DNA from 2 places in the Brevibacterium sp. CT2-23B genome. Region 2 is predicted to be linked to the other one. Evidence: predicted binding sites of a transcription regulator. Region 2 holds the regulator's gene; the other holds the start of a gene.
The links. Region 2 encodes HrcA, which represses chaperone genes, less so after heat shock. Its sites were predicted from a motif close to TTNGCACTCGNNNNNNNCGAGTGCNAA; they were not measured.

Region 1: a site for HrcA is predicted at 9,031-9,057, ahead of groES (co-chaperone GroES). Genes of this name have one in related genera too.

The regions. Positions count from the first base shown of each region.
Region 1 is NZ_JABBYK010000002.1:261,446-281,220, forward strand. It holds gene HIM68_RS06300 (DUF4190 domain-containing protein) at 1-610, shown strand, start outside; gene HIM68_RS06305 (DUF4190 domain-containing protein) at 1,017-1,472, shown strand; gene HIM68_RS06310 (DUF4190 domain-containing protein) at 1,665-2,099, shown strand; gene rsmI (16S rRNA (cytidine(1402)-2'-O)-methyltransferase) at 2,231-3,103, shown strand; gene HIM68_RS06320 (hypothetical protein) at 3,584-4,468, shown strand; gene metG (methionine--tRNA ligase) at 4,674-6,389, shown strand; gene HIM68_RS06330 (TatD family hydrolase) at 6,389-7,390, shown strand; gene HIM68_RS06335 (ubiquitin-like domain-containing protein) at 7,609-8,820, shown strand; gene groES (co-chaperone GroES) at 9,212-9,505, shown strand; gene groL (chaperonin GroEL) at 9,542-11,134, shown strand; gene HIM68_RS06350 (polysaccharide pyruvyl transferase family protein) at 11,416-13,035, shown strand; gene HIM68_RS06355 (SRPBCC family protein) at 13,269-13,673, opposite strand; gene HIM68_RS06360 (ABC transporter ATP-binding protein) at 13,956-14,732, shown strand; gene HIM68_RS06365 (FtsX-like permease family protein) at 14,729-16,150, shown strand; gene HIM68_RS18950 (PEP/pyruvate-binding domain-containing protein) at 16,288-19,122, opposite strand; gene HIM68_RS06380 (hypothetical protein) at 19,267-19,775, opposite strand, start outside.
Region 2 is NZ_JABBYK010000001.1:861,818-872,054, forward strand. It holds gene ybeY (rRNA maturation RNase YbeY) at 1-215, opposite strand, end outside; gene HIM68_RS04040 (PhoH family protein) at 212-1,237, opposite strand; gene HIM68_RS04045 (16S rRNA (uracil(1498)-N(3))-methyltransferase) at 1,338-2,099, opposite strand; gene dnaJ (molecular chaperone DnaJ) at 2,096-3,211, opposite strand; gene hrcA (heat-inducible transcriptional repressor HrcA) at 3,334-4,374, opposite strand; gene HIM68_RS04060 (DUF3097 family protein) at 4,535-5,398, shown strand; gene HIM68_RS04065 (DUF4870 domain-containing protein) at 5,550-6,224, shown strand; gene HIM68_RS04070 (DUF4870 domain-containing protein) at 6,310-7,167, shown strand; gene hemW (radical SAM family heme chaperone HemW) at 7,255-8,484, opposite strand; gene lepA (translation elongation factor 4) at 8,485-10,237, opposite strand, start outside.

The DNA.
Region 1 (19,775 bases), on a different contig from region 2:
TCAGGGACAGTCGGGTCAGTACGGATCCGGTGCCGGACAGTATGGGTCCGGTGCGGGTCAGTATGGGTCCGGTGCCGGACAGTATTCGCAGGGACAGCCGTATGGGCAGCAGAACTCCTATGGACAGTCCGGCGCCTACGGTCAGCAGAACGCGTACGGACAGTCAGGCGGATACAGCCAGCCAGGTGCGTACAGCCAGCCGAACGCCTACGATGCCTACAGCCAGTCGGGCGCGTACAGCCAGCCGATGACCTACGGCGCGCAGCCGGTCTTCGTCCGGCCCGCACCTAACAAGATGGCCGTGTGGTCGATGTGGATGGGCATTGCCGGTATCGGCGGCGGATTCGTTTGCGGCCTGCTGTCGATGATTCCGGTCATCGGCATCATCTTCAGCATCATCGCGATGTTCCTGTGGATCGCACCGGTGCTCGCCGTCATCTTCGGCCACATCGGCCTCGGCCAGATCAAGCGCACAGGCGAAGAAGGCCGCGGACAGGCGATCGCCGGGCTCATCATCGGCTACGTGACCATCGCCCTGGGACTCATCATGGCGATCGTCATGATCGGCATCCTGGGCATCGGCTTCTTGGGCATGATGAGCAGCTACTGAGCCGACCCGGGTGACCTCGGCGCTGCCCGGGGCGACTTCGGCGCCGCCCCGCGTGACCTCGGCGCTGCCCGGGGTGACTTCGGCGCCGCCCCGCGTGACCTGGGCGCTGCTCCGGATGACTTCGGACGGGTGCCGAGGTCACGCTCGATTCGTACGGTCGGGCCGCTCTGCACGACCCTGAAAACGCCTGCCCGCAGCGTTGCGTGCGCCCCAAGGCCACGCGGGTACGGGACGGTCGGGCCGCCTCGGCGAGGGGAACCTGCAACCTGTGGTGCAGGATTGCAACACGATTCGGCCGCCGCGCTCGCTGCACGTGGGTAGCGTTGATGACAGATATCGGGACACCCGTCGAGGACGGCCCCGAACAGATTCAAAGATCAACGACAGCCAGCGGAACGGAACGGACATGAACACTCGCGTACTGCCTCTCGGGAACACCTACACCGGATCGAAGGGTTCGGTCCACGCCCCCGTCGCAGTCCACACGCCCGCACCGGTTCATACTCCGGCCCACCCTCATGCCCTGGTCCAGGCCCCCGTGACGTACGGAAACCGAGCACCGGTCGTCGTCTACCAGCAGGTGGCGCCGACGAATTCCTCGTCGATCGTCGCGCTGGTGCTCGGCCTCATCTCGTTCATCTCATCGTTTTTCTTCCTCGGCTTCGTCGGCATCATCTTCGGACACATCGCCCGTTCGCAGATCAAGGCCCGCGGAGAGCGCGGCAACGGAATGGCCGTGGCTGGACTGTGGCTGGGGTATCTCAGCGTGATCTTCTGGGTCGTGTTCTGGCTGCTCTACTTCGGCGTCATCGCGCTCGTCATCGGCGCCTCGATCGCCGCTGGAAACGCAACCGTCAGCTGAGGACCGGGACTCCGGGAAGCCGGCCCCGGCAAACGATCTGGCGCACGGCCTCAACGTCCGACACACGCGCCCGTCCCGGCATCACATCGCAAGGTGCCCACCCCGCCAACTGTGACTGACCTGTAACCGCCCCGCCTTTTGCCGCCACCGACGACTCTGTACCGTTGAAGGCAACCACAAGGAGACTTCGCTATGAGCAGCCAGAACAACTGGAACAACCCGGACATGTACTACCAGCAGCCCCAATCGAACGCGGGCGGCTCGTACGGTGCCCAGTCCTACAGCCAGAACAGCGCCTACGCGGCCAATGCACAGTACGCCGGCGGACCCGGCTACGTGTACCAGCAGCTGCCACCGACGAACGTGCTGGCCATCGTCGGCATGTGCGCCTCGATCTTCGGCGTCATCTCGTCCGTCTTCATCGGCGGCATCGCCGGCATCATCATGGGCCACATCGCCCGCAAGCAGATCCGCGAACGCGGAGAACGCGGCGACGGCATGGCCGTCGCGGCCCTGTGGGTCGGCTACATCGGCACCATCCTCTGGATCCTTTTCTGGGTCCTCTACGTCGGGGTATTCGTCCTCATCTTCGGCGCGGCAATGGTCGGCGCGGGTTCGACCAGTTGAGTTCAGACTCCTTCGCGTCGTCCGGCCAGGGTGCCGATACGGATCTTGGGTTCGGTGACGACGACAACCCCACCGAGGCGGCCGGCCACAGAGCCGACGACAGCCCCACCGAGGCGGTGCCGTCCGACGACATCGACCTGACCGATGACGCGGGGCCAAGATTCGGTCCGAACCTCACCGGCGGTCGACTGATCCTGGTCGGGACTCCGATCGGCAACCTCGGCGATGCGAGCCCGCGGATGCGGGAGGCCATCGAAACTGCCGATGTCATCGCCGCCGAGGACACGCGGCGGTTCCTGTCGCTCGCGCAGCGACTCAACCTCACGCACACGAAGCGTGTCATCAGCGTCTTCGACCACAACGAGGGCCACCGCGCTCCCGAACTCGTCGATATCATCGCCGCTGGTGAGACCGTTGTTCTGCTCTCCGACGCGGGGATGCCCGCCGTCTCCGACCCCGGCTACCGCGTGGTCAAGGCCTGCGCCGAGGCGGGACTTCCGATCACGTCGACACCGGGGCCGTCCGCGGTGCTCATGGCGCTCGCGGTCTCGGGACTGCCGAGCGACCGGTTCAGCTTCGAAGGGTTCCTGCCGCGCAAGTCCGGGCAGCGCAAGACCCTGCTGACCGAACTCAAGGCCGAGAAGCGCACGATGGTCTTCTTCGAAAGCCCACACCGCATCGCCGATGCGATGGACGACTTCGCCGAGATCATCGGCGTCGACCGGCCTATGGCCATCAGCCGCGAGCTGACGAAGACCTACGAGGAGACTCTGCGCGGAACCGTCGGTTCACTGCGCGATCAGGCCGCCGAGGGTCTGCGAGGGGAACTGACCCTCGTGCTCGCCGGTGCCACCGAGGTCGAAACGGCTCCGGAGGACCACCTCGGCGAGGTCAGCGCACTGGTCGACTCCGGTTCGCGTGCCAAGGACGCGGCCGGGCAGGTGGCGAAGAAGTTCGGCCTGTCCAAGCGCGACATCTACGAGGCCTGGCTCCACCGCGACTGACACGACTCGTGTGCAGTGGGCTGTGGATAGTCAGTAGCCCAGTTTCGGGTGGATAGCCCATGTCGGGAGGTGGGCTATCTACCTCAAACTGGGCCATCAGCGCGGTTGAGATACTCCCCAAACGAGCCTGGTGCGAAAGGCACGAGCCGCTGTGAAGCCGGTCGACGACTCGACTCGAGCGTTGAGGCTTGTTGATTGACTCCTTACTGAGGCGCTGTCGCCGTGTGGACGCCGGAGCTGATTCCACAGCAACAGGATTGAGCATTGCTGAATCAACGCGGATTTCGGCAGTGTGCCGGCATGAAGAACAACGTCGTGTATTTCACGGACCTTCGCAATGCTGGAGCCTCAACGGCAGACATCCGCAGCGCTTTGGGCTGCTGTCTGCGAAAGCTCTCTCGTGGAGTCTATACAGTCGTCAGATGTTGTGAAGTCCGTGCCCACCGATACCTCTCTCCCTTCGCCACAGACTCGGATTGGATGACGTATCACGAGGAAGGACGCGACAAAGAGCGGTCCCAGCAACGCAGATACGAGGCGAATCTGAAGCGTCTGCAAGTCCTCCACTATCCCCACTACCGCGCAGGAGACATCGTGTTCGGGATCTCGGCGGCCCGGCTGCACAGAATCGGTATGTTCGACGAGCCGGACGAACCAGTGTCGGTGTTCCACCCCATATCAAGCACCAAGTCACCCGAGCTGATCAGGCGACGCAGAACAATCGCAGCTGATGACGTCTGCCAGGCGGAAGGGCTTCGCGTCACTACTCCGGCTCGAACTGCCTTGGATCTGCGGGCCGAACTCGGCAGCGCTGCGGCGTTTGCCGCGATGGAACAGGTGGTCAGATGGCAACTTCTCGGCGACGACGAGGATCTGATCTTCAGGCTCGGGTATCCGGCACATCTGCTGGACGAGGTTCCGGGTGCAGTCGCAGCTCTGTTCGCAGCGCCCATTGATCGCCTAGCACGGGGCGCAAAGGTGGCCGCGAGACTGGTCTCACTCGCATCTCCGTTGTCCGAAAGCTATGCGGAGAGCAGAGCCGCCTTCAATCTGCATCTTCTGGGTCTGCACGACTTCGTGCAGCAGGTGAAAATTGCCGATGGCAGCCGACTTCTCACGAGACTCGACTTCCTGTTCCGTGACGATAGAGTCGCACTCTACGTCGATGGGACGCAGAAGTACGTCGACGGCGGCTTCGACGTCATGAACAAGGAGAGCCGACAGCACAATCGACTGCTGGCGATGGGCTATAAGATCGTGCGCTTCAAATTCAATGAAGTTCTGGACCCGAGGACCTTCGGACAGAAGCTCTTCTTTCAGGCACCTGAACTGCGTCGCCGGTGTGGGAAACCGCTGGTTCTGTGAGCTGGTGTCCAGGTGCGAACTGTTTCAGCCCAGTCCGAGGTGAGCAGCCCATCTTCAAACATGGGCTACTCACCTCAAACCGTGCTATTCGCTAATCCTCGGCAAAGCCCCGCGCCCACCCGCTGACGGCACCACACTCACCCGAGGGGGCGGCTCCCGGACCCATGCGCGCCCGCCGCGCCGCGTCCCTTAGACTGAGTTCCCTATGGGTTACTACTTGACGACAGCGATTGCCTACCCCAACGGGGCCATTCACATCGGGCATGCCTATGAGTACATTGCGGCCGACACGATCGCCCGGTTCAAGCGACTGGACAATCACGATGTCTTCTTCTGCACCGGCACGGACGAGCACGGACTGAAGATGCTGCAGGCGGCGAACAAGCTCGGCATCACCCCCAAAGAACTCGCTGACGACAACGCGAAGAACTTCCGCGACACCCAGCTCGCCCTCGGCTCGACCTTCGACCGGTTCATCCGCACCACCGACGAAGACCACTACGCTGCCTCGCAAGCCATCTGGCGCAAGCTCGAAGAGGCCGGCGACATCTACCTCGACACGTACTCCGGCTGGTACTCCGTGCGCGACGAGGCCTTCTACACCGATGACGAGACCGAAGTCGTCGACGGCGTGCGCCTGTCCAAGGAGACCCGCACCGAGGTGACCTGGACGGAAGAGGAGTCCTACTTCTTCCGCCTCTCGAAGTACCAAGACAAGCTGCTCGAGCTGTACAAGAACCACCCCGAGTTCATCGGTCCCGACTCCCGCCGCAACGAGATCGCCTCGTTCGTCGCATCCGGGCTCAAGGACCTCTCCATCTCCCGCACCACCTTCGACTGGGGTGTGCCGGTGCCGGGCAACGACAAGCACGTGATGTACGTGTGGATCGACGCACTGACGAACTACCTCACCGCCGCCGGCTACCCCGATGACCAGGAGCGCCTCAGCAAGTGGTGGCCCGCCGACGTCCACATCATCGGCAAGGACATCATCCGCTTCCACTCGGTCTACTGGCCCGCGTTCCTCATGAGCGCCGGCATCGAACTGCCCAAGCGGGTCCACGCCCACGGCTTCCTCTTCAACTCCGGTGAGAAGATGTCGAAGTCCGTCGGCAACGTAGTCGACCCCCTCGACCTCGTCGATGCCTTCGGCCTGGACACCCTGCGCTTCTTCCTCTTCCGCGAGTTCTCCTACGGCCACGACGGCTCGTATACGAAGGACTCGATCATCACACGGAAGAACTCCGACCTCGCCAACGAGTACGGCAACCTCGCCCAGCGTTCGCTGTCGATGATCCAGAAGAACTGCGACGCCCAGGTGCCGCAGCCGGGTGAGCTCACCGAGGCGGACGAGAAACTCCTCGCCCTCGCCCGGGCCGTGCCCGACACCGCCCGACGCCACGTCGACACCCAGGCCCTCCACCTCTATGTCGTGGCCTGCTGGAAGGTGCTGTCCGAGGCCAACCGCTATTTCTCCGCGCAGGAGCCGTGGAAACTGAAGAAGACCGATCCCGATCGTATGGCCACCGTGCTGTGGGTGACGACCGAGGTCGTGCGCATCATCTCCATCCTCATCCAGCCGGTCATGCCCGATTCCGCGGGCAAGATCCTCGACCTCCTCGGTGTGCCCGCCGGCGTCGGTGAGGCCGGTGCGAAGGTCCTGCCGACCGCCGTCGATTCCGGGTCCGGCGCCGAGGCGATGGGAGCCGTATCCGCTAGCGCGGCCATCGGCGTCGCCGCCGGTGCGGCATACGCTTCGGCCGCCCTGGCGCCGAATGTCGCCGAGGCCGCTGCCGACGGCATCGCCGCCGCCGAGGCGGATCCCCGGTCGTTCGCGGCCGTCGGGTTCCCGCTCGAACCGGGCACGCCCCTGCCGAAGCCCGAACCCGTGTTCCCGAAGTTCGTGGAGGAGACCGAATAATGGCCTCGCGCGCCGCCGGAACCTATCCACCGGTGCCCGAACCGCTCGCTCATCCCATCGTCGACACCCACACTCACCTCGACATCTGCACGGGTGTGCGGCTGCCGCTGGGTGCTGGTGAACCCGAACCCGAGGTGACCCCGAACGCGGACGAAGAGTTCCCGTCGCTGGATTTCTTCCATGACACCGCCTCCGAGGCGGGAGTCCGTCGCATCGTCCAGATCGGCTGCGACCTTCCGGCAGCCCGGTGGACGACCGCGCTCGTGGCTTCCCAGTATTCAGGCACCCCCGCCGAGGCGGCCACGGAGGTGGGATCCCTCGCCGAGGCGGCCGACCCCCGTACTGTGCCGGGCCCTCCTGCCGAGGGACGGACGTGGATGATCGGCGGGGCCGCCCTCCACCCGAACGAAGCCCCGCGGCTGGCCGAGCGCGGCCTGCTCGATGACGCTCTCACCGAGATCGAATCGCTCGTGAGCTCGCATGAGCGCATGCGCGTGGTGGGGGAGACCGGTCTCGACTACTTCCGCACGGCAGAAGAGGGAGTCGCCGAACAGCAGCGCTCCTTCCGAGCTCATATCGAGATCGCCAAGCGCACCGGACGTGCACTGCAGATCCACGATCGGGAGGCACACGCCGATGTGCTGCGCATCCTCAAGGAGGAAGGCGCTCCCGAAGTCACGATCTTCCACTGCTACTCCGGCGACGAGGCGATGGCCCGCGAATGTGCGGCCGAAGGCTATTACATGTCCTTCGCCGGCAACCTCACGTTCAAGAACGCCGACGAGCTGCGGCGGGCCGCGGCGGCCGCTCCACTGGAGCTCCTGCTGACGGAGACCGACGCACCCTTCCTCACCCCGCACCCGCATCGCGGTAAGCCGGGAGGTCCTTACCTCACGGCGGTCACGGCGCGGAAACTCGCCGAGGTGCGCGGGATGAGCGAAGAGGATCTGTGCGCGGCCGTGTGGAACAACGCGGAGCGGGCCCTCGGCAGCTGGGGCTGAGCCGGGCTCAGCCCTTCGTTCTGTGAGCGAGATAACGGGACGCGGCGCCGCCTCGGCGGGGGAATGTCACGATCGGGAAGGCCCCGGAAACACTGGGAACTCCAGGTCAGACACGCCCTCAGAAAACTCACACCGTTACATTTCCGTGATATTTTGCGAACCGTGTAACGAATCGGTTACAGTGAACAGGTCGATAAACTCTGCTCAGGGATATTTTTGTGATTGATTTTCTGAAGAACCGCAAGGTTCAGATCGCTGCACAGGCGGTCGTGATCACCGGACTCGTCGGTGGCACGGGCGCGGTTGTGACCATGAACAAGCCCGTGACCTTGGAGGTCAACGGACAGGCCGAAGAGATCCGAACCTTCGGAGGAACGGTCGGGGACATCCTCGACAGCCACGAAATCGATGTCGACAAGCGCGACCAGGTCAAGCCCGGTGTGGGCACCAAGGTCGACCGTGATATGACGATCACCGTCAACACGGCGAAGAAGGTTGCGCTGTCCGTTGATGGCAAAGAGACGAACGAATGGACCAACGCGAACACCGTGGGTCAGGCTCTGGCCGACCTGGGTGTCGACGCGAAGGGCGCCGACCTCAACGCGAAGGCCAGCCAGCGTCTGAAGGACGAGGGCAATGACATCGACGTGACCACGTCGAAGGACCTCACCGTCGTCGCCGATGGCAAGGACCACAAGGTCTCGGCCGCTGTGGGCACCGCCAAGGAAGCCCTCAAGGACACGGGTGTCAAGCTCGACAAGGACGACTTCCTGTCCGTGCCGATGTCCGCCGAGGTCTCCGACGGCCAGGTGCTGACCGTCAACCGCGTGAAGAACGACACCGTCAAGGACAAGCAGGCCATCAAGGCCAAGGTCGAGACCAAGAAGTCCGATTCCCTCTACGAGGGTGAGACCAAGGTCGAGACCGAGGGCAAGGACGGCGAGAAGCAGGTCACCTACAAGGTCAAGACGATCAACGGCGAAGAGGTCAAGAAGGAGAAGAAGGACGAGAAGGTCCTCTCCGAACCCAAGACCAAGGTCGTCATCCAGGGCACCAAGAAGAAGGAAGAACCGGCTGACACCGGCGGTTCCGACTCGGGTGACTCCGGCGATTCCGGTTCGGGCGACTCCGGTGACTCCGGTGACTCGAGCACCGGCGGCGGCTCCGGCGGCGGTTCCATGTCCACCGCTGAGATCAAGGCGATGCTGGGTGGGCCCGGTTCCAAGTGGTACCAGGTCGTCGAGTGCGAGTCGAACTTCGACCCGAAGGCTTCGAACGGCACCCACTTCGGACTGTTCCAGTTCCTTCCGCAGACCTGGCACTCCATGGGAGGCAGCGGCAACCCCTCGGATGCCAGCCCGCAGGAGCAGTTCCAGCGCGCCAAGAAGCTCCAGGCTGAAGCCGGCTGGGGTCAGTGGACCTGCGCCTGATCTGAGATCAGGTTCGCAGCAGCCGACTGAGCGCCTGTATAGGCCATGAACTCTGGCCGCCATTGACAACAGATATCGACAACTGAGCTGAGGCGGTCAGCAAGGAGCGTGGGCCCCGAGGAGAGATCCTCGGGGCCCACGCTTTTCGGTGCCCCGCTGCCCCGGCTTCCGGTGCCCAATCTGAACTTTCGCCCAGAGCATGACGAATTGCTGGCACTCAAGTTGACCGAGTGCTAAGAGCGTTCTAGAGTCAGAATTAGCACTAGCACTCATTGAGTGCCAGTTTCATGAGACGGTCGAATCGCTCGGCACCCGCGACGACGAGAGGTTCATGGCAGCAGCCGCCGTCTGACTCGATGAAATAGAACCCAGCGAAGGGAGAGGGCCCGATATGTCGGTCTCCATCAAGCCACTCGAAGATCGGATTGTCATCCGTCAGGTCGAAGCAGAACAGACTACCGCCAGTGGTCTGGTCATTCCCGAAACCGCCAAGGAAAAGCCTCAGGAAGGCGAAGTTGTCGCAGTGGGCCCGGGCCGCGTTGCTGACAACGGAAACCGCGTGCCGGTCGACGTCGCCGTCGGCGACAAGGTCATCTACTCCAAGTACGGAGGCACCGAAGTCAAGTACGCAGGAGAAGAGTTCCTCGTGCTCTCGGCTCGCGACGTGCTCGCCGTCATCGGCTGAATCCCCTGAACAACAACTTCACTGACAGGAGGACGAATGCCTAAATCATTGGAATTCAACGACGAAGCCCGTCGTGCACTCGAAAAGGGTGTCAACACCCTGGCCGACACCGTCAAGGTGACGCTGGGACCCAAGGGCCGCAACGTCGTGCTCGACAAGAAGTGGGGCGCTCCCACCATCACGAACGATGGTGTGACCATCGCCCGTGAGGTCGAGGTCGACGATCCTTACGAGAACCTCGGCGCACAGCTGGCCAAGGAAGTCGCCACCAAGACCAACGACATCGCCGGTGACGGAACCACCACCGCGACCGTTCTCGCTCAGGCCTTCGTCAACGAAGGACTGCGCAACGTTGCCGCAGGTGCCGCTCCCGGACAGCTCAAGCGCGGCATCGAGACCGCCGTTGAGGCCGTCTCGCAGCAGCTGGGCACCATCGCCCGCGACGTCGCCGACTCCTCGGAGATCGCACACGTCGCCGGTCTGTCGGCTCAGTCGCCTGAGATCGGCAAGCTCATCGCCGATGCCTTCGACAAGGTCGGCAAGGACGGCGTCATCACTATCGACGAGTCGCAGGCCGCGTCCGTCGAACTCGAGATCACCGAAGGAATGCAGTTCGACAAGGGCTTCCTGTCGCCGCACTTCGTGACCGATGCCGATCGCCAGGAGGCTGTGCTCTCCGACGCCCTCATCCTCATCAACCAGGGCAAGATCTCCAATATCCAGGAGCTCCTGCCCGTCCTCGAGAAGGTGCAGCAGGCCGGCAAGCCGCTGTTCATCATCGCCGAGGACATCGAGGGTGAAGCTCTGTCGACCCTGGTCGTCAACAAGCTGCGCGGAATCATCAACGTCGCCGCCGTCAAGGCTCCGGGCTTCGGTGACCGTCGCAAGGCCATCCTCGAGGACCTCGCCGTCCTCACCGGTGGCCAGGTCGTCACCCCGGACATGGGCATGAAGCTCGACCAGGTCACCCTGGAAGAGCTCGGCAACGCCCGCACCATCACCGTCACCAAGGACAACACCACCATCATCGATGGTGCCGGTGCCGACGATGCTGTTGCCGGTCGTGTCGCTCAGATCCGCGCCGAGGTCGAGAACACCGATTCCGACTGGGACCGCGAGAAGCTGCAGGAGCGCTTGGCCAAGCTCTCCGGCGGAGTCGCCGTCATCAAGGTCGGCGCCGCCACCGAGGTGGAGCTCAAGGAGCGCAAACACCGCGTCGAAGACGCCGTGTCCGCTACTCGAGCCGCCATCGAAGAGGGTGTCGTCGCCGGCGGTGGCTCGGCTCTGATCCACGCTGCGAAGGTCCTCGACGGCAACGACCTCGGACTGTCCGGTGACGCACTCACCGGTGCCGAGATCGTCAAGCGCGGAGTCGTCCAGCCGCTGCGCTGGATCGCCGCCAACGCGGGCCAGGACGGCTACGTCGTCGTCGCCAAGGTCCAGGACCTCGAGTCCGGCCAGGGCTACAACGCCGCCATCGACGAATACGGCGACCTCATCGGCGCCGGAATCATCGACCCCGTCAAGGTCACCCGTTCGGCGCTGCGCAACGCCGCTTCGATCGCCGCCCTGGTTCTCACCACCGAGACCCTGGTCGTCGAGAAGAAGGACGAGGAGGACGAAGCCTGAGCCATTCGCTCGGACTGAGTCGTCTCTGACCACGACAGTGGCCCGGAACATCACGTTCCGGGCCACTGTCGCATTCATCGGCGTATTCACCCTCACCGAGGCGGCCCACCCCATGAGATCGCCCGTGCCGTTCCGAGGTCGCCGCCTTTGCGGGTTCGGCCTGTCGACCCCGCCTCTGTTCACTCGACTGTCGCGCCTCGTTCACTTTCCCGAGGTCTCTCGCGGCTATGGTGTCGCGGAGGCCCCCCGATCCGGGGCCTCACCGCAGATCCAAGGGAGATATGAAGCGCATTACGATGATCGGCGATGTCGGGTGGAGCCGGTTCTACCACCTCGGCGATGAGGCGATGACGGAGCTGGCTATCGAAGCGCTCCAACGCAGAGGCGACATTTCGATCACCCTCATCGCCGGTCAGCCGCAGCACGCCAGCGAGATGTATGGTGTCGATGCCATCTCCCGCATCGGTTTCAAACGTGATCGCGAACCGAATATCACGCGGATGGAGCGCATCCTCGAGTTCGCCGAATCCGAAGGTCGCAGCCGCACTCTCACCCCGAACGACCCTGCGCGCACCGTCATCGAGACCGTTCGCGACTCGGACGCCGTGCTCATCGCCGGTGGCGGAAACCTCAACTCCATGTTCGCCCACCACATCTATGAGCGGGTGACACTGGGGCGATTGGCGAAACTGTTCAATCGACCCTATGCGCTCACGAGCCAGACCCTCGGCCCTCTCATCTACGACGAGGATCGCAAGCTCGTCTACGAATTCCTCGCCGACGCCGAATTCGTCGGCAGCAGGGAGAGCTATACGACCACTTTCGCGAAGCAAGTCGGCGGCAAGCGTGCCGTCGTACGCAGGCAGGTGGATGACGCCTTCTCACTGACTGCCCGGGAAGAGGACCGCGAAGCAGTCGACGACCTCACGGCTGAGCCGTTCATCTTGGCCAGCTACGCGGAGAAGGCATCCTCCCCGGTGCTCGCGGACAGCGACTATCACGCCCATCTCGTCGACATCACGCGCAGGCTCGCCGACGAGACCGGACTGAACGTTCTGTTGGTTCCCCACGGAGGCGGCCTGCCGCCTGCCCTGCCGACAAGGGACCAGCTGACCAATGACCAGATCGCCGGTGAGGTCGGACGCGAGTCCGTCACATCCACGAGGATGCTCACCGCCAGAGAGCTTATCGCCCTGACCGAAAAGGCGGAGTTCGTCATCGGCACTCGCTATCATGCGGGGATCTTCGCCGGTGCCGCCGCGGTTCCGTTCATCTCGCTCGTCCCGAACCTCTATTCGTCCATCCGCATGCGAGGGGCGGCAGAGAATGTGGGGATGGAACAGTTCGTCCTACCTGTGGACAGTGTCGATGATGTCGTCGCGACAGGAGTCGGAGTGGCGCAGAACCGGGCTGAGTTCCACGCCGCGCTCACCGACAGCTCTGCCCGCAGACGCGCCGAACACGACGACTGGTGGGACTTCGTCGTCGCTCATACCGTCGGCGATGGGTCAGGCGAGACTCCTAGCGCGTCTTCGGTGCCGGCCCCGGATTTCTTCCACGCGGACGAGGTGGATAACCGATTCGATTCTGCGGCAGCAGCCAATCGCGCACGGCTCTCAGCAATCGAAGAATTCGGTCTGCTGCTGGCCAAGCGCGACCGCCAGCTGGCTGTGGCACGAAAGCAGGCGAGGGACGCAGCTGCCGCTCTGGAGATCAGCAACGCCAGACATGAGCGGCAGGACGGCATGCTCGCGGTGAAGGCAGCCAGGAAGGTGCTGAGCTGGCAGCGGAAGGTCAAGCGGCGCGTTCGGCGCGGTACGAAGGCCGTCGGCAAACGCTTCACTGAGGCAGCGCAACGCCGCGGTGAGTTGGCAACGATGCAGTCGCGCAAGCAGGTCTGAGCGGGCCTCGGGCGCGCAGAATTCCACTTTCGACACACCCTGCTCTGAAATGCACACTGAGGAGCCTGGGCAATTCAGAGACAGGTGTACAAAAAGCCTGATGCCACTGTGACCCAGTCGAGGTTGCGCGCTTCGTGCCGTCTAGGGCGTGCTCGGGCGTGGGTCCGTGTCGTTGGTGTCGGCTTTGCGCACGCGCGCGAGGCCTGGACGAAGGCTGCTCAGGCAGGGCGTGTTCAGGCGCGGTCGCTCTCGAGCTGAGTGCGCAGGCGGACGAGGTCGGCACGAACCATGTCGGCGTCCCGGTCGAACTCGGCGTCGTCGACTCCCGGCAGACGGAACAGAGTGAAGACCACCTCGGTGCCGGTGCCGTTGGCGAGCACCCGCAGGGGATTGTGCACGATCGTGCCGTCGGGGAAGATCACGTCGTGATCGAGGATGCCCAGCTCCGTGTGCGGGCCGAAGCGGACTTCGACCTCGCCCATCGGGGAATCCGTGATCCAGCGGCCGCCCGCCTCGCGGATTCCATTGCTCAGTCCTGCGGCCCAGGCCGGAAGGTTCGCGGGATCGCCGGCGAAGGCCGCCACCTCGGAGGGTGAGGCGTCGATGGACGTCGATAGGTGGAGCGCTGGATTCGTCATCTCCCAAGTGGACCACAAGAGAAGCCGCGCGGCCAGGGAAAGGGAGCGGACCATGGCAGGCGGGACGGCCATCGCAGGCGGGTCGGTACCTCGCACGCGGGACGGCCGTTGCACGCGGGCCGACCATCGCACGCGGTCCGGCCCAGAGTGCCCTCCCTCGTGCCGCTCGCAGCAGACCTTACACAGCTCGCTCACACCTACTGGCCAGTCGCTTTTCATGTTTCTTAAGCCCGATCCTCGTTAGTCTGGAAATGACAGCTTGCACCGACGCATGAGGAATCTATGACCACCGGCCCAACGATGCCCATCGCCCGACTTCGCGACGTTTCGAAGGTCTTCGATCCGAAAGGGGCCGCGGTCACGGCTCTCAGCGGGGTCAGCCTCGACATCGCACCGGCCAAACTGACCGCGGTGATGGGGCCCTCGGGCTCGGGGAAATCAACACTCATGCACGTCCTCGCCGGACTCGATCGTCCCACCTCGGGCTCAGTCCACCTCGGCGAACAGGAGATCACGAAGCTGCGCGACGACGACCTCACCGCCCTGCGCCGCCGCCGGATCGGATTCGTCTTCCAAGCGTTCAACCTCGTGCCCACGCTCACCGTCAAAGAGAATATCCGCCTGCCCTTCGAACTCGACGACCGTCGGCCCAATGCCGACGAACGCGCCTGGATCACCACGGTCGTCCACCGCCTGGGGCTGGAAGACCGCCTCAAACACCGACCCAACGAGCTCTCCGGCGGTCAACAGCAGCGCACCGCCATCGCCCGGGCGCTCGCAACCCGCCCCGACATCCTCTTCGCCGACGAACCGACCGGCAACCTCGACGCGAAGTCCGGTCGCGAAGTTATGGCGATCATGGTCGAGGCCGTCCGCGACTTCGGCCAATCTATCGTGCTCGTCACTCACGACCCGATCGTCGCCGCCCACGCCGACCGCGTGATCTTCATCGCCGACGGCACCCCCGTGACGGAACTCAACGACACCATCACCGCCGAAGCGATCGCCTCGACCATGCTCGACATCGACGAACGCGCCGAATCCGCGGTGAGTCGATGAACCCGCTGCGCGAAATTCGAACCAACCCGCGGCAGTTCTTCCCCAGCATCCTCGTCGTCTTCATCGCCGCTCTCTTCGGCACCGCAATCATGCAGGGCATCGCGATCCTGACCGCGTGGCTGTCGTCCGAGAAGATCATCGCCGAGTCCGAGACCGCGCAGAACTTCCTCTCGATGATCGGTGTCACCTTCTTCCTCATCGCTCTCTTCGTCTCCGCGATCGTCATCGCGAACACGTTCTCGATCATCATCGCCGGTCGCAGCCGCCAGCTGGCTCTGCTGCGCCTCATCGGGGCGTCGTCGAAACGGCTGCGCAGGGCCGCCTCGGTGGAGGGCCTGGTCATCTCCGTCCCCGCCGCGGTGCTCGCCTTCGCGGCGTCGACCGGGCTGGCGAAAGCGGCCCAGAATTATCTGGGCAGCGCCATCACCGAGGAGGTCGCCCTCCTCACCCCGGCCATGGCTGTTCCAGCGCTCGCCACGATCATCGTGACCTGGCTGTCGGCGTACCTGGGTGCGCGCCGCATCACGGGGATCTCACCGATCGAGGCGACCTCGCAGGCGGTGGAGGCCCGGCCCGAGGATGCCCGCGCCTCACTCGGCGGGCTCACCGCCTCGCTGATTCTGCTGTCCATGGGGCTGACGTTCCTCGTCAATTCCGTGATCGGGGCCGCCGATCATCGGATCAGCGTGATCAGCGTGGTGCTCACCGCATTCGGCTCGGGCCTGACCTTCCTCGGCGTCATCATCGGCCATCCGTGGATCCTGCCGCCCCTGCAGTCGGCGATCGGCTGGCTGTGCGGGCGCACCGCTGTGTCCCGGTTGGCCGCCTCGACGATCGCCCGCCATCCCACCCGGAACGCGCGCACGGTCATCGGACTCGTCATCGGCATCACGCTCATCGTCATGTTCGCCACCGCCATGACGACCTTCCGCGATCAGCTGCTGCGGTATGCCAGGTCGCTCGGCGAAGAAGGGTGGGGCGGCCTCGAAGACGCGCTGGCCACCGTCATCGACAAGTCGATGCTGTTCGCGTTGGCCCTCATCCTCTTCTCCGTGATCATCGCCGTCATCGGCGTCGCGAACACACTCATGCTCTCCGTGCGTCAGCGCACTCAGGAGATCGGGCTGCTCATGGCGCTCGGCCAGACTCCGAAGCGCGTGCGTCGGATGATCACAGCCGAAGGCCTGCAGCTGAGTCTGACAGCCTGCGCGGTCGCCGTGCCGTTGGGCATCGGCTTCGGCTGGGTCGGTGCACTGACCCTGCTCTCGCCCCTGCTCGGCCTCTTCGCACCGAGCGTGCCCTGGACGGTCGTCATCGCCGTCATCGTCGGCACCCTCATCGCCGTGTTCATCGCCAGCCGCGAACCCGCCCGCGCGGCCACCTCGATCAGTCCCGTCGAGGCGCTCGAAGCCGTGTGAGGTGCGGGTGCTGCGGATGGCTACCGGCAAGGCCGCGGCGAGCAGCCCAGTTTGAGGTGAGTAGCCCTGTTTCAAACATGGGCTATTCAACTAAAACTGTGTAGAACTGTCGCCCGGGCTGAATCGAGCTCTGCGCCTCAGTCGAGTTCGATGACGTTTCCGTTGGATCCGTCGACGCGGACGCGCTGGCCCGAGGTGAATCTGCTGGTTGCGTCGCGCACGGCCATGACAGCGGGCAGTCCGAGCTCACGGGCGGTGACCGCGCCGTGTGAGAGTGCCCCGCCGCTTTCGGTGATCACCCCGCCGGCCTGGTAGAACAGGGCGGTCCATGCCGGGTTCGTGGTGCGCGCGACGAGGATCGCTCCGTCGGGGAATGACGAGAAGTCAGCAGGGGAGTGGACGACGAAGACCTCACCTTCGACGGTCCCCGGACTGCCCGCGGTGCCGGTGATGTGGTCGCTGTCAGCGTCGACTGCGGCTGCTGCTTTGCCGTACTCCCATTCGGGTGTGCGATCGACCGCAGCCTGGTAGGCAGCCTTGTTCTGTGCGGCGATCTCGGTGAGGCTCGTCAGAGCGGATCCTGTTCCCGTGGTGCCCGCGACCGCGCTCGCTGAGGCGCGGGTTGCGGCAGTGCCGGTGGCGTACACCTCGCGGTACGCGGCGCCGGTTGCGCCCAGGTCGCGGTTCGCGGCGTCGGTGGCGCCCAGGGCGCGGTTCGCGGCGTCGGCACGGATCGCCGTGTCGAGGTGCTCGAAGTCGATGAAGTACACATCCGAGGCCTCAACGAGGACCCCGGCATCGACGAGCCTGCCGCCGAGCTCCTTCAGCGCGCGCCGCATCGGCAGGGTCAGCCGCGTTGTCTGATAGTGCTCGAGGTCATCGAGTGCCGTGTAGGTGCGGGCCAGACGGATGACTTCCTGGACGAGATAGCGCAGCTTCTCAGGTGCCGCATTGACGACGGCGAGTTCGGTCTCTGCCTGCACGATCTTGCGCTCCATGTCCGTCATCGGCGCGGTCGCGGCCCCTGTGCCCGAACCCGACTCCGGCGAGCCGATTGTCGCAGCGGCCGAATGGTCTCCACCACCCGCTGGACTGGCCCCGGCGTCCGAAGCCTCTGCCTCGGCCACGGTCCGGGCGGCGAGGAGTCGGATCTGGTCGAGCACGATGTGCGGGGCCTCGACCCAGGTCGGATGATAGGCGTCGAAGTCGAGCTCACGGTGGCCGTGCTGTGCGAGGAACCGGTCGAAAGACGCCTTGAACTGCGAGAACCTCTCCAACTCCGCGACTCCGGCCTCACCATGGTGGGCTTCGAGCGCGGCGAGCAGATCGGCGTCGGCGGCCACGAGCTGCGACAGTTCGCGCAGTTCAGCGTTGACCTGGGAGGTCTTCGTCTCCGTCGATGCCATGAGGCGTTCGAACACCACCTGTGCCTGCTCGTCATCGAGTGCGAGCGAGAGCATGTGCTGCAGAGCCGCATAGAGCGTGCCCTGAGTCAGCGAGATCGCGATGTTCGGCCGGAAATATTCGGTGCCGAGGTCACTGATCGCAATGACGTGATCCCACACCTGTGCCAGCGACTTCTCTTCCAACGGCTCGTTCGACAGGCGACCGATCCCGATGAGATACGTGTCGAGATCACGCATCCACTGCACCGGCAGCTCCTGCACCCACCCGAACTGCCGAGCGATCTGGGGCAGCGACTCGGTGATCGTCTCGACGCTGGAGAGCATGTTCGTCGGCAGCCGACCGGCGTAGAGATCGACTGCGGTCTGATTGCCGTAGATATAGAAGTCGCGCATGACGAACCATTTGTCATCGAACGGCGGCAGCCCCATGAGATCGAAACTGTGATTGAGCGAATGATGGAAGCCGGCCTCCACGAGATCCCAGGTCAGCGGTGTCACCGGGGTGGGGAAGCGCTCCGCGGACTCATCGCGGGTCCACCGCGGAGCCACCCGCGTGATCGGCCGCGACTGCAGCAGATAGAGATCGCCGTCATGCAGCGCCCATTCGATGTCTTGAGCGAACCCGAAATGGTTCTCCGCGGCCACCGCGAGCTCGGCGACCTGTTTCGCCTGCGCCGTTGTCAGCGCCGGACGCGTGCGCTGCTCCGCGCCGAGGTCGACGACCCTCGTCCGCGCGCCGCCTCCCTCACAGAGGCGGTCGCCGCCCCGACCGTCACCCTCACCGAGGCGGTCGCCTCCGACGTCGTGGCCAGCTCCGTCGCCCGCGCCGTTCCCACCGCCGGTCATGACGAGCGCGGTGGGCTTCTCGGCGATCTCGGATGCGACCTGCTCGCCGGTGTCCCGGCGGACCCGGAATTCGTCGACGGGTTCCTCTCCGCCGACAACAGTCTCACCGAGGCCGAAGGCTGCGTTGATGAGCACCTCATCGGTGTTGCCGCGCACCGGGTCGACGGAGAACGCGACACCCGCGGCTTCGTCGGCGGCGACGGAGACCATGAGCTGGACGACGACGGCCATCTTCGCCTCAAGCTGATCGACGCCGAGCTGCCGGCGGTAGCGGAAGGCGTGCTCGTTCCACAGGGAGGCATAGCAGTCGCGCACCGCCTCGGCGATGGCTGCGGTTCCACGCACACCGAGGTAGGTGTCGTGCTGCCCGGCGAACGCTGCACCCGGCAGGTCCTCCATCGTGCCCGAGGACCGCACTGCCACGGCCTGCCCGGTCAGTCCCGCCTCGGCGACGGCTTCGTCGAATTCGGACAGCCAAGCATCGGGGATGGGGGTGGCACGGATGAGGTCGGCGATCGCCTCGGCGGGGGAGTCGGTGCCGATAAGCTCGGTGATCCGTGACTGGAGCGGTGCGATGAACTGGGAATAGGCGTCGGCGGTGACTATGAAGCCGCCGGGAACGGGCAGGTTCTGCGCGGACTTCGCCAGGCTGGCGCCTTTGCCGCCGCTGAGGGCCAGCTCGGTGGCGAGGGGATCGGTGAAGCGGAGTGTGAGGCTCATCGGGGCTCCTTCGGATCTGCGGTTCACGAAACTGTTCATCGGGTGCGGTGCGGTTCGTCGGGTGGGGTGGGGTTGGAGGGTCGGTGCGGTTCGTCGGGTGGGGTGGGGTTGAAGGGTCGATGCGGTTCGTCGAGCAAGAGCGGTTCACAGCCGGATGCGACGGACTCCCAGCAGCAGCCAGCCGAGCACCCCGCTGAGGACGCCGGCGCCGATGACCGCGGGCCAGAAGAACGCCGCGATGATCAGCGCCGGTATCCAGACCATAACCGCTGCGAAGCCCGCGAGGATGCGAAAGAATGTGACAGTATTGCGACCCTCCGCGCGTGACCCGGCGACTGCGGCGGCCACAAGGATAGGGGCGAAGAGCCACAGAGCCAGGAATCCGACCCACCTGATGACGGGATAGGTTCGCGGTCTGGAGACGGTATTCGCCGAGGTGGTGCGGCCCTCGGCCTCGTCAGCCGAGGTGGGGCCGTCTTCTTTGGGAGCGACCGAACCGCTCGCGTTCTGCAGCTCGAGGAACGACTGGGCATAGCTCGCCGAGCTGCCCGGAGTCCTCCGCGCCCGGTCGAGGGCGCGGGCTTCGACAGCGGTGAACGTCGCTTCGTCGGGGCAGTTCACCGACACATCGTCAAGGGCGGCACCCATCGCCG
Region 2 (10,237 bases):
TGGAGCTGATCCATGGGAAAGGACATCACATCGGTCGGACCTTCGAGGTCCATCCAGGTGACGTGGAGTTCGGACATGGCCGCTGAGTCGACCATGGTTACGGCCAGCTCCGCACCGGGGTGCATATGCAGGGCTTCGCCGAGATACTCGGTCAGGGCAACGACTTCGTCGAGGTCCACCTCGGCGTCGGTCTCGTTGAGGATCTCGGTGTTCATTCGGCATTCCCCCACAGGTCGTAGGCTTCGACGATCTTCGTCACCAGCGAATGCCGGACGACGTCCTTGCTGCCCAGTTCGCAGAACTGCAGGTCCTCGATTCCGTCGAGGATGTCGCGGACGACCTTGAGTCCGCTGCGGGTCTTGCCCGGCAGGTCGATCTGGGAGATGTCACCGGTGACGACCATGCGTGATCCGAAGCCGAGGCGGGTGAGGAACATCTTCATCTGCTCGGCCGTCGTGTTCTGCGCTTCGTCGAGGATGATGAACGCGTCGTTGAGGGTGCGCCCGCGCATATAGGCCAGGGGCGCGACCTCGATCGTTCCGGTCTCGATGAGCAGCGGGATCGATTCGGGGTCGACCATGTCGTGCAGGGCGTCATAGAGCGGACGCACATACGGGTCGATCTTGTCGTTGAGCGTGCCCGGCAGGTAGCCCAGGGACTCCCCGGCTTCGACGGCCGGCCGGGTGAGGATGATCCGTGAGACCTCTTTGTGCTGGAGGGCGTTGACGGCCATGGCCATCGCCAGGTAGGTCTTGCCGGTTCCGGCCGGACCGATGCCGAAGGTGATCGTGTGGTTGCGGATGGCCCTGACGTAGTCGTGCTGGCCCATCGTCTTCGGACGGATCGACTTTCCCCTGGTGGAGAGGATGTTCGTGCCCAGCACCGCCGAGGCGGCCGCTCCCTCGGAGGAGAACGTCGTGACCCTCTCGATCGTCTCTTCGTTGATGCGATGGCCGGCCGCGTGGAGTTTCTTGAGTTCCCCGATGACGCTGACGAAGGCTTCGACGCGTGACGCCTCGCCGGTGACCTGGACCTGGTTGGCCCGGACGTGGATGTCGAGGTCGGCGAAGGTCTTCTCCAGGGCGCGCAGGTTCGATTCCCCGGGACCGAAGAAGGCGACGAGGTCGATGGAGTCGGGGATGACCAATCGCACGGTGTCACGATCGGCACCTTGGGTGTCCGTCACGGCATCATCGCGTGCGGCACCGTCGCCGGTGTCCGAGTCGGTGGGGTTCATGGAGTTCGGGTTCGGTGGGGTGATGTCCAGAATGTTCCTTTGCAAGTGAGCGCACCGTCACCGGCAGCGCCTGAGTGTGCTTCCATCCTAGTCCGATGCCTCACCAACGGCCCAATGAATTCTGGGCCAGGACGAGACCGGCGGGTCCCGCCGATGACGAGCGCAGGATCGTCGGTCCCAGCAGCACCGGGGTTGCTCCACGGCCGGTCAGTGCATCGAGTTCGCCGTCGCTGATGCCGCCCTCGGGGCCGACGACGAAGACGATGCGCTCCGGCAGCTGTGCCGAGTCGTTCGCGATCAGGTCGTTCAGCGCTTCGGAGAGCCTGCGCTGAGCGGTCTCGTGGAGGACGAAGACCGCATCGGCGTCGTTGAGGGTCTTGGCCAGGGCGGCACCGCGGACGAGGTCGTGGAGGATGGGAAATCGTGCTCGTCTGGCCTGCAGGGAGGCCGCTCCGAGGAGGTTCTCCCATTTCGCGGCCATCTTCTCCCGCTTCTTGGCCGGCCAGTCGGCGATCGAGCGTTCAGCGGCCCAGGGAATGACGTCGTCGACGCCGATCTCCGTGGCTGTTTCGATGGCCTGCAGGTCCCGGTCGCCCTTGGCCAGGGCTTGGACGAGGACGAGGCGCGGGCCCGTGCGCTCCTCGACCGTCACCTCGGTGACATCGATCGTCAGCTCATTCGCCGAGGCGGCCGTGACGGTTCCGCGCGCACGTGTGCCTTCCCCGTCGACGATGTCGATTTCCTCGCCGGGACCGATCCGACGCACCCGCACCGCATGCCCGGCCACGTCCTCACCGAGGGTGAGGGCGGACCCGACGACCGCCTCGGCGGCGGTGGCGGAACGGAAGACGGGAAGACTCACCGACCGGCGAACCTCTCACGCATGCGGGAGAACATTCCGCGGTTCTCGGTCGAGATCTGGGCGCGCGGAGTCTCTTCGCCGCGCAGTTCGGCGAGTTTCTCGAGCAGTTCGCGCTGTTCGTCGTCGAGTTTGTCTGGGGTGAGGACGTCGACGGTGATGAGCAGGTCGCCGCGGGTCTCCGAACGCAGGCGGGCGGCTCCGAGCCCGGGAAGTTTGACGATGGTGCCGGACTGGGTGCCGGCGGCGATGGTGAGGTCCTGAGTGCCGTCGAAGGTCTCGAACGGGATGGTCGCACCCAGGGTCGCTGCGGTCATCGGCACGGAGACGGCGGCCCGGAGGTTGTCGCCGTCGCGCTGGAAGACCTCGTGGCGGGTGACCATGACCTCGACGAACAGGTCACCGGCGGGTCCGCCTCCGGGGCCGACTTCACCCTGGCTGCTCAGCTGGATGCGGGTGCCGTCGGAGACCCCGGCGGGGATCCGGATCTTCATGGTCCGCTGTTTGCGCACTCGTCCGTCGCCCTGGCAGTTGAGGCAGGGGTTCGGGATGACGGTGCCGAAGCCGTGGCAGGAGTTGCAGGTCTGGTTCGTGACCATCTGCCCCAGCAGGGTCCGGGTCATGCGCTGGACGCTGCCGGCTCCGTGGCACAGCGAGCAGGTCTCGATCTTCGTGCCTTCCTGCGTGCCGGCGCCCGAACAGGTGTCGCAGACGACTGCAGTGGTGACATCGAGGTCGACGGTGCCGCCGAAAGCCGCGGTCTTCAGGTCGATATTGACGCCGACGAGGGCATCCTTGCCGCGCTGGGTGCGTGGGATCGGACCCCCGGCCTGACCGCCGCCGCCGCCGAAGAAGGTCTCGAAGATGTCGCCGAATCCGCCGAAGCCGCCGCCGGCTGGGAAGCCCTGGCCGTTCTCGCCGCCGCCCATATCGTAGTTGCGGCGCTTCTCCGGGTCGGAGAGCACATCGTAGGCCAGTGAGATGGCTTTGAATTCGTCTTCGTGACCGGGATTGACGTCCGGGTGGTACTTGCGTGCCAGCTTCCGGTACGACGACTTGATCTCAGCCGCGGAAGCGTCTTTGGACACTCCGAGTGTTTCATAGTGATCGGCCACAGAAACTTCTCTCTCCCTGACGTAGTGGTCTTCTCTGTTCGTGGTGGTGGCTGCGCTGCTGCGCGGTGCTCACCGGTTCTGCGCTGCCCGTCTGCGGGTGCCCCTGGTCGATGTCAAGAGACCTACCCTCGATCGAGGATCGAGGACACGTATTTGGCGACGGCACGGACTGCCGAGATCGTCGTCGGATAGTCCATTCGGGTCGGGCCGAGCACTGCCAGTCTGGCCGAGGAACCCGCGTCATGACCATATTCGGCGGCGACGACGGAAGTCGAGCTGAATGATTCGTGAGTATTCTCACGCCCGATGCGCACGCTGATCTCCTCGTGGTCTTCTGCCATCGAGGTGAGCAGCCTGAGCAGGACGACCTGTTCTTCGAAGGCTTCGAGGATCGGGGCCATCTTCTCTCCGAATTCGCTTCCGGAGCGGGCGAGGTTCGCGGTGCCGGCCATGATGATGCGCTCTTCACGCGTCGCGGCCACGAGGTCGACGACGGCGGCTCTGACCTGTTTGAGCCCGGAGTCGTCACGGGCGGTCGGCTCACTCGATTCGGTGGCGGTCGCCTCGGCGGCGGGGGCCGATCCGAAGACCTGCGCGAGTGTGCGTCCGGCGAATTCGGCGTTGATCTGATCGCGCAGTCCGCGGACGGCGTCTTCGTCGAGCGGGCTCGGGGTGATCACGGTCTTCTGCTCGACCTGGCCGGCATCGGTGATGAGGACGACGAGGATCCGGCCGGGTCCGAGACCGACGATCTCGATGTGCTTGATGCGCGCCCGCGACACCGTCGGGTATTGGATGAGCGCGACCTGTCGGGTGAGGCCGGAGAGGACGCGGACGGTGCGGTCGAGCATCTCGTCGAGATCGACGTCGCCGTCGATGAGCTGGAAGATCGCGCGCCGCTCGGCGGTGGTCAGCGGTTTGAACTCGTCGATCCGGTCGACGAACATCCGGTAGCCGAGGTCGGTGGGGATCCGCCCGGCAGAGGTGTGGGGCTGGGCGATATAGCCCTCTTGTTCGAGCGCGGCCATATCGTTGCGGATCGTGGCGGGAGAGACGCCGAGGGTGTGGCGCTGCACGATCGCCTTCGAACCCACGGGTTCGTTGGTGGCGACGAAGTCCTCGACGATGGCGCGCAGCACCTGTGCACGTCTGCTGTCGTTCATCGCGGATCTCCTCTCCGTCTCGCCGATCCATCGCGGTCCCGTGCCTGCGCTTGGCACTCTGTGAGTCTGAGTGCCAATTCTACGCCTCTCGTTCCCGGAATTCATTTCTGGGGTGGCCTGCGGGTCTGCACGCCTGCGGGTCCGTCCTTGATTATGGTGGATGCCCGTGAATGCTTTTGATCGATATGGCCCCGATGTGCTCTCCGGCTCCTCCCCGTCGTCGCACCGCCCGAAGAAGTCCCGTCAGGTCGAGCTCGGCCTGGGCATGGTTCTCGAGGATGCGATGAGCGGCTATGTCGGCGCTGTCGTCGGCGCGGAGAAGACCACGGCCGGTGTCGTCGTCAAGCTCGAAGATCGCGTCGGCAAGGTACGTGCCTTTCCCCTGGGGCCGGGCTTCCTCCTCGAGGGCCAGCCCGTCGATGTGCAGCTGCCGAAGAAGAAGGCGCAGCAGCCCGGACGGACGGCCTCGGGGTCTCGCGCCGTGGTCGGAGCGAAGGCTCGGGTGGCTCGTAGGTCGCGAATCTGGGTCGAGGGCAAGCACGACGCCGAACTCGTCGAGAAGATCTGGGGCGATGATCTGCGCATCGAAGGCGTCGTCGTCGAACCCCTGGGCGGTCTCGATGATGTCGCCGACAAGCTCGAGGCCTTCGGTCCGGATCGGGACCATCGAGTCGGTGTCCTCGCCGACCATCTGGTGAGCGGGACGAAGGAATCGAAGATCGCCGAGGCGGTCCGTGCCGATCCGCGCTACCGCGATGTCGTCCACATCATCGGTCACCCGTATGTCGATATCTGGCAGGCGGTGAAGCCCCATGTCGTCGGCATCCGCGAGTGGCCGGTCGTCCCCCGCGGTGAGGATTGGAAGACGGGAATACTGCGTCGCATCGGATGGCCGCACGCCGACCATCGGGACGTTGCCCGCGGGTGGGTGCGCATCCTCGGGAAGGTGAGCACCATTGCTGATGTCGAACCGACGCTGTCCGGTCGGGTCGAGGAGCTCATCGACTTCGTCACCGTCGGCTGAGAGTCGGCGGTGGTGCGGCGCGGTGGAGCGTCATGGTCACGCGGAGCTGTCGGCGTGTGCCGAATCTGTCACAGGAGTGAGGCTTTCCCGACATCCTCGGGACACCTGGCTCGGCTAGGGTGAATGGCAAGCACTCTTCGAAAGGATCCCCATGTCGTACCACCCCGAGCAGCCGGGCAGCCGACCGATGCCGCCGAACTACTCCCAGGCCTCCGGTTCGCAGCAGCCCTACGCGCCGCAGGGCCAGCAGTATTCGCAGCCGCAGACGCACAGCGGTCAGCCGGGCTACGGTGGGCAGTCGGGGTATGGTTCGCAGCAGGCGTACGGCGCTCAGCCGAGCTACGGGGGCCAGCCGGGATACGGCGCACAGCCGGGCTACGGTATGCCGCAGATGCACAACCCGGCGATGTTCGACTCCCGCTCCCTGCCTGAGCAAGCCTACGGACCCGGCTCCGAGCAGTTCTGGATGGCCCACGAACCCGACCGGACCACGGCATTGTGGACCCACCTCGGCTCGCTCATCTTCGGCTTCATGCCGCTCATCATGTTCCTTGTGAAGAAGGACGAATCCCCGTTCGTCCGCGAGCACTCACGCCAGGGGCTCAACGCGATGATCACGAACACGATCGTCACCTTCGGTGCACTCTTCGTCTTCGGCTTCGTCGGTTTCATCCTGGCACTGGTGACCTTCGGGATCGGCATCATCGTCATGTATGCGGCGCTCATCGTCCCGCTCGTCTACTGCGTCTTCTACATCATCGCGGCCGTCGCAGCGAACAAGGGTGAGGGGTATAAGTTCCCGCTCACCATCAATTTCGTGAAGTGACCATTCCCGCTCACCCCGGATTCTCTGGGGCTGCCCGGACTCTCTGGGTTAGTGTGGAGTGATCGCACACTCTGAAGGGACTCTCATGTCGGACAACCCGCAGCAGCCGAACAACGAACAGTCACAGCCGATGCCTCCGAACTACTCCCCGCAGTCGGGCTCGCAGCAGCCGTACACCCAGCAGCCACAGCAGGGTTCGCAGCCACAGCAGAGTGGTCAGGCCCAGCAGGATCGTCAGGCCCAGTACGGCTCGCAGCCGCAGACCCCTCAGCAGGGATCGCAGTCGGGCTATGGCTCGCAGCCGCAAGCCGGGTACGGCTCCCAGCAGCAGAATCCGGCCTACGGCTCCCAGCAGCAGAATCCTCAGCAGTCGTATGGTTCGCAGCCGGGCTACGGTTCACATCAGGCGGACGGCGCCCAGCAGCCGTACGGTTCTCAGCAGCCCTACAGCGCTCCGCAGGGACACTCTCAGCCCGGTTACGGATTCCAGGGAGCATCCTCGGCGCAGTCGGCTGCCGCCGGAGTGCCCATGGGGGCCGAACTGCCGGATGCGGCCTACGGCCCGACTTCGCTCGGCTTCTGGAATGCAGATCAGAGTGAACGGACGACCGCACTGTGGTCGCACCTCGCTCACGCCGCCACCTACGTCGTCGGTGTCGGCTGGATCGTCACGCTCATCCTCTTCATCATCAACAAGGACAAGTCGCCGTTCCTCCGCCATCATGGCGCACAGTCGCTGAATCTGCTGATCGTCGGCGTCATCGCAGCGTTCGGCATCGGACTGATCGGCGGAATCCTCACGATCGTCGGCATCGGCTTCCTCATCCTCCTGCTCCTGCCGGTGCTCTCGATCTACATGATCGTCATCGAGATCATCGCCGGCATGGCAGCCAACCGCGGTGAGGGCTACCGCATTCCGATGACGCCGAACTGGATCAAGTGATCTGACGCGCAGTGACAGCCTCACCCCGCCAGATTAGCTGAGCATCTCGCCCTGCCGCTCGTTCCCGAGTGGCGGGGCGAGACACTTTCACACGTATTCGGTGAGGATGCGCACCATATAGTCGGCTATGAGACGTCCCTGCAGAGTCGGTTGGAACCAGCCGGCCGCGGCACCATCGGCGTCGAGCAGACCCTGTTTGACGAAGGTTCTGATCGCCTGCTCGCTGCCCGGGGCCAGAGAATCCAGACGCAGCTCGCGGTCGATCCTGGCCGCCAGCATGATCCGTTCGATCTCCCGGGTCTGATCGTCGAGGACCTCACGACCGATCGACGGAGACTCCCCCGCCAACAGCCGATCGGCCCAGGCACGGGGGTGCTTGGCATTCCAGAACCGCACACCTCCGACGTGTGAGTGGGCCCCGGGCCCGAATCCCCACCAGTCCGCATTGCGCCAATAGGCCATATTGTGCTCACAGCGGGTTTCAGGTCCGGTCGACCAATTGCTCACTTCGTACCAGTGCAGACCAGCAGCGGAGATCGCTGCGTCGGCGATCTCGTACTTGTCGGCCAGGTCATCCTCATCAGGCATCGGCAGTTCGCCACGGCGAACCATCGCGCCCATCTTCGTTCCCGGTTCGACGATGAGGGAATATGCCGAGATGTGATCGACCTCGTTGGACAGGGCCACGTCGAGAGAGCGCCGCCAATCGTCGATCGACTCCCCCGGGGTGCCGTAGATGAGGTCGAGGCTGAGCTCGAGGTCGGCGTCCTTGACCCAGCGCGCCACCTCGGGGATCTTCTCCGGATCGTGGGTGCGGTCCAAGGTCGCAAGCACGTGCGGCACGGCCGACTGCATACCCATGGAGATCCGGTTGAAACCGGCTCCGGCAAGGGTCGCGATGTAGGCGGGGGCCAAGGTGTCGGGGTTGGCTTCGGTGGTGATTTCGACATTCTCGGCCAGGCGGAAGCGGGCGCGGACATCGTCCATCACCCCGGCGAGCACATCCGCTGCGAGCAAGGTCGGGGTGCCCCCGCCGAAGAAGATCGTCGAGACCTCACGGTCGCCGGCCCCCGCCTCGGCGAGGGTGGCCACGGACAGATCGAGCTCACGGGCGAGATTACTGCGGTAGTCCTCGCGGGACGCGCCCGGGCCGAGATCGTCGGCGGTATAGGTGTTGAAGTCACAGTAGCCGCAGCGGACCCGGCAGTACGGGACGTGGATGTAGAGGCTCAGCCCCCGCTCCGCGGCCCCGATCCCCACCGATGTCGGCAGCGAACCGTCGCTCGGAGGGACCTCACCGGTCGGTTGTGCGGGCACTTACTTCTTGCTGTCCTTCGTCTCCGGCTCGTCGGAGGACAGGGCCGCGATGAACGCTTCCTGCGGAACCTCGACGGTGCCGACCATCTTCATCCGCTTCTTGCCTTCCTTCTGCTTCTCGAGCAGTTTGCGCTTACGGCTGATGTCGCCGCCGTAGCACTTCGAAAGGACGTCCTTGCGGATGGCGCGGATGGTCTCGCGGGCGATGATGCGTGAGCCGATGGCCGCCTGGATGGGCACCTCGAACTGCTGACGCGGGATGAGCTTGCGCAGCTTTCCGGCCATCGCCACACCGTAGGAGTAGGCGTTGTCGCGGTGGACGATCGCAGAGAACGCATCGACCTGGTCGCCGTGCAGCAGGATGTCGACCTTGACGAGGTCGGAGGCGTCCTGGCCGTCATCGGAGTAGTCGAGGGAGGCGTAGCCCTTCGTCCGGGACTTCAGCTGATCGAAGAAGTCGAACACGATCTCCGCCAGCGGCAGGCGATAGCGGATCTCCACACGGTCCGAGGACAGGTAATCCATGCCCTGGAGTTTGCCGCGGCGATCCTGGCACAGTTCCATGACCGCCCCGATGTAGTCGCTGGGGGTGAGGATCGTGGCCTGCACCATCGGCTCCCGGACTTCCTTGATCTTGCCCGTCGGGTACTCGCTCGGGTTCGTCACCACGGTCTCCGAACCGTCCTCCATGGTCACGTCGTAGATCACGGACGGGGCGGTGGAGATGAGGTCGAGATCGAACTCCCGTTCCAGGCGGTCGCGCAGGACTTCGAGGTGGAGGAGACCGAGGAATCCGCAGCGGAAGCCGAAGCCCAGCGCCGTCGAGGTCTCGGGTTCGTAGGCGAGAGAGGCGTCGTTGAGTTTGAGTTTGTCCAGCGCGTCGCGCAGCACCGGGTAGTCGGACCCGTCGATCGGGAAGAGTCCGGAGAACACCATCGGTTTGGGCTCCCGGTAACCGCCGAGGGCCTCTGTCGCGGGCCCCGCAGCGGCGGTGACGGTGTCGCCGACCTTCGACAGACGCACATCCTTGACACCGGTGATGAGGTAGCCGACCTCACCGACGCCCAGTCCCTTCGTCGCCTTGGGCTCGGGCATGGAGGCGCCGATCTCCAGCAGCTCGTGGGTGGTGCCGGTCGACATCATCTCGATCTTCTCGCGTGGGGACAGAGAACCGTCGATGACGCGGACATAGGTGACCACACCGCGGTAGGTGTCGTAGACGGAGTCGAAGATCATCGCGCGGGCCGGGGCCTCGGCATCGCCGACGGGCGCGGGGATATCGGTGATGATGCGGTCGAGGACCTCCTCGACGCCTTCGCCCGTCTTGCCGGACACGAGCAGGCAGTCCTCGGGTTCGCAGCCGATGAGGTTGGCGAGCTCTTCGGCGTACTTCTCCGGCTGTGCAGCCGGCAGGTCGATCTTGTTGAGCACGGGGATGATCGTCAGATCGTTCTCCATGGCCAGGTACAGGTTGGCCAGCGTCTGGGCTTCGATGCCCTGAGCGGAGTCGACGAGCAGCAGGGCACCCTCGCAGGCGGCCAGGGACCGCGAGACCTCGTAGCTGAAGTCGACGTGCCCGGGAGTGTCGATCATGTTGAGCGCGTACGGGGTGTCCTCGTGCTCCCACGGCATGCGCACAGCCTGGGATTTGATGGTGATTCCGCGTTCGCGTTCGATGTCCATCCGGTCGAGGTACTGGGCACGCATATCGCGGTTCTCGACGACGCCGGTCATCTGGAGCATGCGGTCGGCC